3 regions of the Staphylococcus caprae genome follow, and region 2 is predicted to be linked to each of the others. Evidence: predicted binding sites of a transcription regulator. Region 2 holds the regulator's gene; each other region holds the start of a gene.
What was found. Region 2 encodes LexA, which represses DNA repair genes until DNA is damaged. Its sites were predicted from a motif close to CGAACATATGTTCG; they were not measured.

Region 1: JMUB898_RS04810 (YolD-like family protein) is a predicted target of LexA. The motif match lies at 1,066-1,079, and genes of this name have one in related genera.
Region 3: uvrB (excinuclease ABC subunit UvrB) is a predicted target of LexA. The motif match lies at 1,388-1,401, and genes of this name have one in related genera.

What each region holds. Positions count from the first base shown of each region.
Region 1 covers NZ_AP018587.1:1,010,378-1,013,671, reverse strand. Annotated here, with positions in the region: gene blaZ (penicillin-hydrolyzing class A beta-lactamase BlaZ) at 1-792, shown strand, start outside; gene JMUB898_RS04810 (YolD-like family protein) at 1,103-1,513, shown strand; gene JMUB898_RS04805 (hypothetical protein) at 1,556-2,926, opposite strand; gene JMUB898_RS04800 (DUF6262 family protein) at 2,931-3,294, opposite strand, start outside.
Region 2 covers NZ_AP018587.1:1,614,559-1,617,852, reverse strand. Annotated here, with positions in the region: gene guaC (GMP reductase) at 1-200, shown strand, start outside; gene JMUB898_RS07680 (CAP domain-containing protein) at 214-1,239, shown strand; gene lexA (transcriptional repressor LexA) at 1,470-2,090, opposite strand; gene sosA (DNA damage-induced cell division inhibitor SosA) at 2,233-2,466, shown strand; gene JMUB898_RS07665 (DUF896 domain-containing protein) at 2,644-2,889, shown strand; gene tkt (transketolase) at 3,014-3,294, shown strand, end outside.
Region 3 covers NZ_AP018587.1:2,161,846-2,165,139, forward strand. Annotated here, with positions in the region: gene uvrB (excinuclease ABC subunit UvrB) at 1-1,271, opposite strand, end outside; gene JMUB898_RS10425 (CsbA family protein) at 1,562-1,798, opposite strand; gene JMUB898_RS10430 (YfbR-like 5'-deoxynucleotidase) at 1,804-2,445, opposite strand; partial or broken gene JMUB898_RS10435 (CHAP domain-containing protein) at 2,842-3,294, opposite strand, start outside.

The DNA.
Region 1 (3,294 bases), 600 kb from region 2:
TCAAACAGTCCACATGCCAAAGAGTTAAATGATTTAGAAAAAAAATATAATGCTCATATTGGTGTTTATGCTTTAGATACTAAAAGTGGTAAGGAAGTAAAATTTAATTCAGATAAGAGATTTGCCTATGCTTCGACTTCAAAAGCGATAAATAGTGCTATTTTGTTAGAACAAGTACCTTATAATAAGTTAAATAAAAAAATACATATTAACAAAGATGATATAGTTGCTTATTCTCCTATTTTAGAAAAATATGTAGGAAAAGATATCACTTTAAAAGAACTTATTGAGGCTTCAATGACATATAGTGATAATACAGCAAACAATAAAATTATAAAAGAAATCGGTGGGAACAAAAAAGTTAAACAACGTCTAAAAGGACTAGGAGATAAAGTAACAAATCCAGTTAGATATGAGATAGAATTAAATTACTATTCACCAAAGAGCAAAAAAGATACTTCAACACCTGCTGCTTTCGGTAAGACTTTAAATAAACTTATCGCAAATGGAAAATTAAGCAAAGAAAACAAAAAATTCTTACTTGATTTAATGTTAAATAATAAAAGCGGAGATACTTTAATTAAAGACGGTGTTTCAAAAGACTGTAAGGTTGCTGATAAAAGTGGTCAAGCAATAACATATGCTTCTAGAAATGATGTTGCTTTTGTTTATCCTAAGGGCCAATCTGAACCTATTGTTTTAGTCATTTTTACGAATAAAGACAATAAAAGTGATAAGCCAAATGATAAGTTGATAAGTGAAACCGCCAAGAGTGTAATGAAGGAATTTTAATATTCTAAATGCATAATAAATACTGATATAATTCTATCTTTCATAAAAATTCATAATATCGTAGAACATATATATTATTTATAATTATATATGTTCTATTTTTTGTGTTCACATTAATTTTAAAAGAGAAAATACCATTAACATACCTAACATTATAATTCCAGTAACTATAGTTATAAAATCTCGATAATCTTACTCAGCTTTTCTATCTAGAAAATAACTTATTTTGAATTAATTAATCACCTTAACAAATTATATAATCCTTGCCGAAAAAGAACATACGTTCTATAATGATGATGAGGTGGTTAACATGATTCCAAATCCTAATGCGCCAGATGAATATAAATATGAAACTGATTATAGAAAAATACCAAGAAAATATTTAAAACCTAAAATCCCTCAAGGGCGGGGAAAAATCAAATGGCAAGCTTTTGCGACTCTCCCAAAACAGTTTGAAATTTTAGAGCAAATCATAATGAATCAAGATAAAGTTGAAAAACCATTGCTAACATATGATTCATTAGATAATTTAGATCAGATTTTCCAAATAAAAATTAGAAATGATGAGTTATGTACAATCACATATTGGGAAGACGGTAACATTTCAAAATATACGGGAAAAATTTTAAAAAAGGATGAAATTGGTAATACATTTTCCTTTTCTGATACTAACAATAATATATATAATTTAAATAATACTAACGTTTGTAGTATCACTTAGCACTATTTAAACTTTTTAAAAGCTTAAATAGTGTTCTTATAATTACCTTTTTCGAAATACTTCTAGCAAAATCATTATAAGTATGATACTGATATTAAATATATTATTTTTATCACTGAAAAAAATTTCTACTACTTGGAAAATTGATAAAAGACTTATTATTAACAAAAGTTTATTTAATTTTTCGCTTCTTTCTTCTTCCTTATATGACTGCTCCAATTCAATTAGTGATAATTCTTCTTTGTTTAATTCTTCAATATACTGAGGAGATTTAAAATCATTATTATTCTTTAGATACAAATATAAATATAAACTAGGTAAAAGCTCTGTTCTATAAATAATTGCAATAGATCTCTTGAAATTTAGTATCCATTGTCTAAAATATAGGGCTTCTTTTTTTCCATTTAAATTATATTGTTGATACCCATACAATTGTAATTCATTTAACATAGTTTCTAAGAAAAAGAAATTAGCAGAACTACTGAAATAAATTGCCATTTGAGAACATTGTTCTAAAACATCTCCTTCTTGCTCATTCATCCAAACTACAAAAATTGATGCTTTATTCAAGAAATTTATATAATTATCGCTATAACCATCTTGCCTAAAATGTTTACTTTTTCCTTCAAATGAAAAAATAGGCGCATTTACTAACCACTCTTGAATTTTCACATCCTCATAAAAAGGATCATCAGTAAATTCATTTTCATTAGCTAAATAATAAACTTCAAAGTCCATATTTTTAGATACTTTATATTCAAAAATATCCTTACTATTATTTTTTATAATTCTATTAATTTGCCTAGAAACATCTCTAATATTTTTACCATGTCTATTGCCATACAATTGATACTGTCTTTGTCTATTATTATTTTCTTGATTAATTAGAGGATATATCGTATCTTTTACATATGAGAAAGTACTATACAAGTCGCTTCCAAAGTCTATACTCTCTAAATCTTCAATGATTTCTACAACAAATGTACCATTGTTAAATATAGTTAAGGTTAAAAAAAATAAATTTAAAGTGTTATCATGAGTAATTTCAATATGTGGAGTGAATATATATTTTTTATATTTGTATCCATGTATATTTTTTTGATCAAACAATCCTTCATTAATATTTACATTAGTAGCAAATTTTTCTAAAAATTTTTCTAGTTTTTCGTGATATTCTTTTGTATGTCTTTTATATTTTCCAGGTAAAACCCAATAATCATAATTTACCTGGGGGTTGTCAGGAGATAAAATGCGTATAACTCCTTTTACATTCAATAGAATTTCCTCAATTTTTTCAAACCAAGGGTTCATGTTATTATCTTTTATATTTATAGCAGTAGCATATTGATATGTTACTTTATAGCCTTGTAATTTATTAATATCTTCAAGAATCTTTTCATTTTTATTGTCCATTATTTTAAATATCCTCATATAACCTAGAATATAAAACGCTAATTTCTTCTTTCAACATTTTTTTCTCTTTTTCTAAAGAATTTACTCTTCTTTTTAAAGAGGAAATTAACGCATCTTTACCGTCATTTTTATTTTTATGAACAAATATTTCATTGTTTTGTTCACGTAACTTCTCTATTTTCTTTCGAATTTTATTATTTTTATATAATGTAGCTTTAGAAACTTTTGAATGTTTAGAAACGATATTAAAGTTAATTTCTTTATTTTTTTGAACTAAATCATTTATTGCTTTATCAACTTTTTTCTCGGTTTTAACTTTTCGTTCTGCATGTAACTGTTTTAATTGTTCTTGTCTATTAAATTTTTCC
Region 2 (3,294 bases):
TCCAAAAAGGTGAACATAAAAATGTTGAAGGTAAAAAGATGTTTGTAGAACATAAAGGTTCACTTAAAGATACTTTAACTGAGATGCAACAAGATTTACAAAGTTCAATTTCATATGCAGGTGGTAAAGACTTGAAATCACTAAGAACTGTTGACTATGTCATTGTGAGAAACTCTATTTTTAATGGTGATAGAGACTAATATGAAGTAGTAGGTGGAAATAATTAAAAGGTTTCTATTATTTTTTGTAGTTTTATTATGTGTTGTTATATTCACTCCGATTAAAGAAATAGCGCCTTTGGTTCATTTTCAAAATGAGGTTCGACACCAAGTAGACATTTGGTTAAATGATGATACAAACAGTAGTGAAAATGCTTTAGCTATACCAAATAAACAAGAATTTGCAATTAACAATATTCAAATGAATATGACTAAAAAAGATGTTGAAAATAAATCAGGTCATCAAAAGCGTGTGACTTCCAATGAGTATGGAACAAATTGGTATACGTATTACGACAAAGATTATAATAACTTTATTATGATTAGCTATATTAAAAATCGAGTTAATGCGATGTATACAAATCAGAACTTAATTTCTTCAAAATCAAAGATAAAATATGCAACACCTAAAAAAACTGTTAGATCTCGGTTAGGAAACCCCATTCAATATATTAATAAAGGGAGATATCGTTTCGAAGTTAAAAATAAAGAGTACGATGTGTTCCACAAAGATCATGTATACACGACGGTGTTCTATGATAAACATGAAAGTAATGGGGTAACCTCATTGTTGCAAGTAAGTGAAAATATGGAGAATCGTTTACGAAATCAATATGGAGCTCCTTCTAAATCACTTGAAAAGAGTTTTGAATTACAAGATTTTGATTTAGTTAATTCAGAACGTAAACAACATGGATTAAATACTTTGAAATATTCAAGCGCAATTTCTAATACTGCTAGAAAGCACAGTGTCAATATGTCTGAAGATCACTTTTTCGATCATACCGATAAACAAGGGAACTCTCCATTTGATAGATTGAAAATGGACCATATAGATTTTAATGCAGCAGGAGAAAACCTGGCCTACGGGCAAGTAAGTAGTATATATGCTCACGAGGGACTCATGAATTCCTTAGGTCATAGAAAGAATATACTCAATACGCATTATAAGAATTTAGGTTTAGGTGTTGACTTTAATGAAGATAAACAACCATTTTGGACCGAAGATTATACCGGATAAACGTTTATCTAAAAGATATAGGGGTATTTGTATGTTGTAAGGATGTAGATATATATGACAACTAAAAATGAAAAACAACCCGATGTATTGGATAAAGTCAAAGATATTTTAAAAAAAGGTTCTAAACAAAAGACTAGGTAGTTCGATAAATAAACTGCCTAGTCTTTTTACATGTTATATGAGTTATATATGATAAAGGAGGTCTTATTAGAGAGAATAGTAATTAATCACTACATTTCTCTGTATAATCCAATAACTTTTCCAATTACTATGACATTATCTAAATAAATAGGTTCCATAGTACTATTTTCAGGTTGTAAACGATAACGATTCTTTTCTTTATAAAAACGTTTTACTGTAGCTTCTTCATCTTCTGTCATTGCAACAATGATATCACCATTCTCAGCAATCGTTTGGCTTCGAACAATCACTTTATCGCCATCTAGAATTCCAGCTTCAATCATACTGTCGCCCACTACATTTAAAATAAAGATATCACTGTTATGCGTTGAAGTTAAATGTTCTGGTAATGGGAAATATTCTTCAATATTTTCTACTGCTGTGATTGGCATACCCGCTGTAACTTTACCAATTACCGGAACGTGAATGGTTTCTTCTACATTTACTTCATCTAATTGTTCGCTAACTATCTCAATGGCTCTTGGTTTTGTAGGGTCTCTTCTAATATAGCCCTTTTCTTCTAGTCTTGATAAATGTCCATGTACTGTGGAACTAGATGCCAAGCCAACTGCTTCACCAATTTCTCTAACACTAGGTGGATAACCCTTTGTTTGAACAATATGTTTAATGTAATCATAAATCTCACTTTGTCGTTTAGTTAGTTCTCTCATATATAGGCACTCCCTAATTTTATTTAATTTGATTATAGCATTAATCTACAATAAAAACAAACGTTTGTTCGTTTTGTTGTTGACAGAGAACATTCGTTCTGGTAAATTAAATATACAAACAAACGTTCTAGGAGTGAGATTGATGTTAACTAATACAAAACAAAAGTTTTTAATATATATAGCTGTAGTACTCGTCTCTTGCATGGTATTTCTAACATTCTTTTTAAGTGTGAATCAAAGCGCCCATTCAGAACAAACGTACGAAATGACGGATCATGAAATTCATCAAAAAGATAATAATAAAACTAATGATAAAGTTGAATATAAACAAAATAGCGAACAAAATGACACTTCAGTGTTCGCATTAGTTAATTAAAGCTATTATAAAAGAATGAATTAAGATGGATGAAATGAGCGTAACGATTTGGTTATGCTCATTTTTTTGATATATTCTATTCAAGAATTTTACTTCTATAATATTTATAGAAACTCATCGTAAAATATTAAATAAGCATCTTTAATAAGTAATTTGATTAAAAAGGAGTTGCAATATATGTCTAAGGAAGATTTGAATATAGACAGAATTAATGAATTAGCTAAGAAAAAGAAGGAAAAAGGTTTAACTGAAGCAGAGGCTAAAGAACAATCAAAGCTAAGAAAACAATATTTAGATTCATTTAGAAAGGGATTCAAACAACAAATCGAAAATACTAAAGTAATAGACCCTGAAGGTAATGATGTAACACCTGAAAAACTTAAGAAAATACAGGCCGAAAGAGAAAATAAAGGAAAAGATTAAATGAATTGATATTGTTTATTCATCATATGATGTGAGTGAATTTATCTGATTTTTCTTTATCATTTTAATTTAAAATAAGTTATAATTAAATATAGATATTATTTGAAGAAGGGAAGACACAACGATGTTTAATGAAAAAGACCAATTAGCTATCGATACGATACGTGCGCTTAGTATAGATGCTATCGAGAAAGCAAATTCAGGACACCCTGGTTTACCTATGGGAGCAGCTCCTATGGCATATACACTATGGACACGTCATCTGAATTTTAATCCTCAATCTAAAGATTATTTTAATAGAGATAGATTTATCTTATCAGCAGGTCACGGGTCTGCTTTACTATATAGTTTATTACACGTATCTGGCAGTCTAGAATTAGAAGAACTTAAACAATTTAGACAATG
Region 3 (3,294 bases), 550 kb from region 2:
ACTTTAGGATCAAGTAATCCTGTTGGACGGATAATTTGTTCTACCATCTCATCAGTATGTTCTAACTCATATGGTCCTGGTGTTGCAGATACATACACTAATTGTTTTGTTTTATCTTCAAACTCTTCAAATTTAAGTGGGCGGTTATCTAGCGCGCTTGGTAAACGGAAACCATGATCTACAAGTACTTGTTTACGTGCTCTGTCACCGTTATACATACCACGAATCTGCGGTAACGTAACGTGTGATTCATCAATCATTACAAGCCAATCGTCTCCGAAATAATCAAGTAACGTGTATGGTGTAGAACCTAAAGGTCTTAAAGTAAGGTGAACTGAATAGTTCTCGATTCCTGAACAGAAGCCCATTTCTCTCATCATTTCTAAGTCATAATTTGTACGTTGTTCAAGTCTTTGAGCTTCCAATAATTTATTTTCATCACGTAATTCTTTTAATCGTTCTTCTAATTCTTTTTCAATACGTTCAATTGCTACTTTCATTTTTTCTTCTCGAGTTACGAAGTGAGAAGCTGGGAAAATTGCAAAATGTTCACGTTCGCGAATGACTTCTCCTGTTAAGTAATTAACTTCTCTAATTCGGTCAACTTCATCACCGAAGAATTCAACACGAATACACATTTCTTCTCTAGATGCAGGGAATATTTCAACAACATCTCCTCGCACTCTAAACGTACCACGTTGGAAATCAATGTCATTCCGTGTATATTGGACATCGACTAACTTTCTTAAAAGTTCACTACGGTCCATTTCCATTCCTACGCGCACACTTACGACTAAGTCTTTATATTCTTCTGGATTACCTAAGCCGTAAATACAACTTACGCTGGCAATAATAATGACGTCATCACGCTCAAATAACGCACTTGTAGCGGAGTGACGTAATTGGTCAATTTCATCGTTAATTGAGGCGTCTTTTTCGATGAAAGTGTCAGTTGATGGTACATATGCTTCTGGTTGATAATAGTCATAATAACTGACGAAATATTCTACTCTATTTTCAGGGAAGAACTCTTTAAACTCACTGTAAAGTTGTCCAGCTAATGTTTTGTTATGTGCAATGATTAATGTAGGTTTACCAACCTCTTTGATCACGTTGCTCATGGTGAATGTTTTACCAGTTCCTGTAGCCCCTAATAACGTTTGATGGCGTTTCCCCTCATTTACTCCATCAACAATCTTTTGTATTGCTTGTGGTTGATCTCCTTGTGGTTCGAATTCAGAATTCAACTTAAATGGAACGTGTTCGACCATTCTGACATACGCCTCCTATTTATTTATCGCTTATATTTAGTTTAACATGCATGTTTATGAACTGAATTTTCACGTTTTATTTATGTTCTATTTTAACAAATTTATATCTTCTAAAGCAAACATTTGTTCGCTTATCATTGATTATTTTCAAAATAAAAACAAACATAGCGATGCACTATGCTTGTTTAAAAAAGTTATTCAATTTAAGTCTTTAATGTGTAAATATACTATAAAACATTCTTCTTAAACCTTCAAAAGATATGTTTAGTTATTTTACGATTCATATTATCCTATCGAGAATCTTCTTGGTTCTTATGAAACTTTAATTTATCTATAATCAAATAGCCTGCCAATAGACTTACGACATCTATAAAAATAATCCATTCATTATGGAAAAATCCTTTATAGATAGATGTTCCTATTAATATAAGTGTTAATAGTGTGCCAATCCATTTACTTCTCGTTACAACGCTAAATAGCACGACTAAAATACAAGGAAAAAAGGCGGCACATGCATACCAAATCATTATCGTCACCCATTTCTTCTATTTAAAATTGTCATAGTAGTTTCACGCAATTCAGTTCTAGGAATAAAGTTTTCAGTTAACATCTCGGGAATAACATTATCTATAAAGTCTTTAACTGAATGTAGGTGGTCAAATTGAATGATTGTTTCTAAACTCATTTCATAAATTTCGAAAAATAAAGGCTCCGGATTACGTTTTTGAATTTCTCCAAATGTTTCATATAATAAATCAATCTTATCTGCTACTGAAAGTATTTGTCCTTCTAAGGAGTCATCTTTACCTTCTTGAAGTCGTTCTCGGTAAACGTTTTGATATTGTTCAGGAATTTCTTCTTTGATAAAAGTATCTACCATTTCTTCCTCGACTTGAGAGAACAATTTCTTCAGTTCTCTACTCGCATATTTAACGGGCGTCTTGATGTCTCCTGTAAAAACTTCTGCAAAATCGTGATTCAGCGCTTTTTCATACAGACTTTTCCAGTTGATTTCATTGCCATGATATTCTTCAACCGTTGCTAAATACTGTGCAATTTTAGTTACTTTGAAGGAGTGAGCCGCCACATTATGCTCAAAGTATTTAAATTTTCCTGGCAATCTTATTAATTTTTCTAAATCTGAAAGTCTTTTAAAGTATTGATGTACGCCCATATCACGATACCTCCTCATACACGAACTTAGTTTAATTTTTATAGTTATCGCTTATTGACAAATAATATTTATAAAGCAGATATTTTACTTATAGTTATTATATCAATCAATCTCATTATTGAAAGTAAATTCATATTTTATAGATTTATTTTCAACAAAAAAGAAGCCAAGATAATGATCTCAGCTTCCTTTAACATATTGATAGTAGATGACTGAATTGAAAGTTCACTGATATCAAGCTTCTTTCAATCCTAATCATCCTTGTTGGCAGAGCCCCAACATAGTGAACTTCTCTTTTTTAAGAAATTCTGCAAACAATGCAAGTTGGGTGCGGGAGACCGAAATTATTTTTACAAAATTATATTTCTGTCCCACTTCTTAATTTCAAATGATGGATTAGTGAATATAACTATATGAACCAGGGTTATAGATTGTTCTATATGATTTAACGTTGACTCCACCGTTCCAGTTCATTTCTGAAACAGTTAATGTACCGTTAGGATTTACTGACTCAACTACACCTACGTGACCATATGCACCAGCACCATTTTGTCCTGGTCCACTTTGGAAGATTGCACCGACTTCAGGTGTGTTATTAACATTGAAACCAGCTTGGCTTGCAGATGCTGCCCAGTTGCTAGCATTTCCCCATAAACTACCAATTGGTTTACCTAATTCAGCACGACGATTAAATGCATAGTAAGTACATTGCCCATCAGTATAGAGGTTACCTGCATTAGAGATACCTTTTAAGCCATCATATGATGTTTGTGAAACATTAATTGGTGTTTCATAATTTTCATATGTTACGCCTGATTCATCTGTTGCTGTAGATTCAAAAGATGCTTG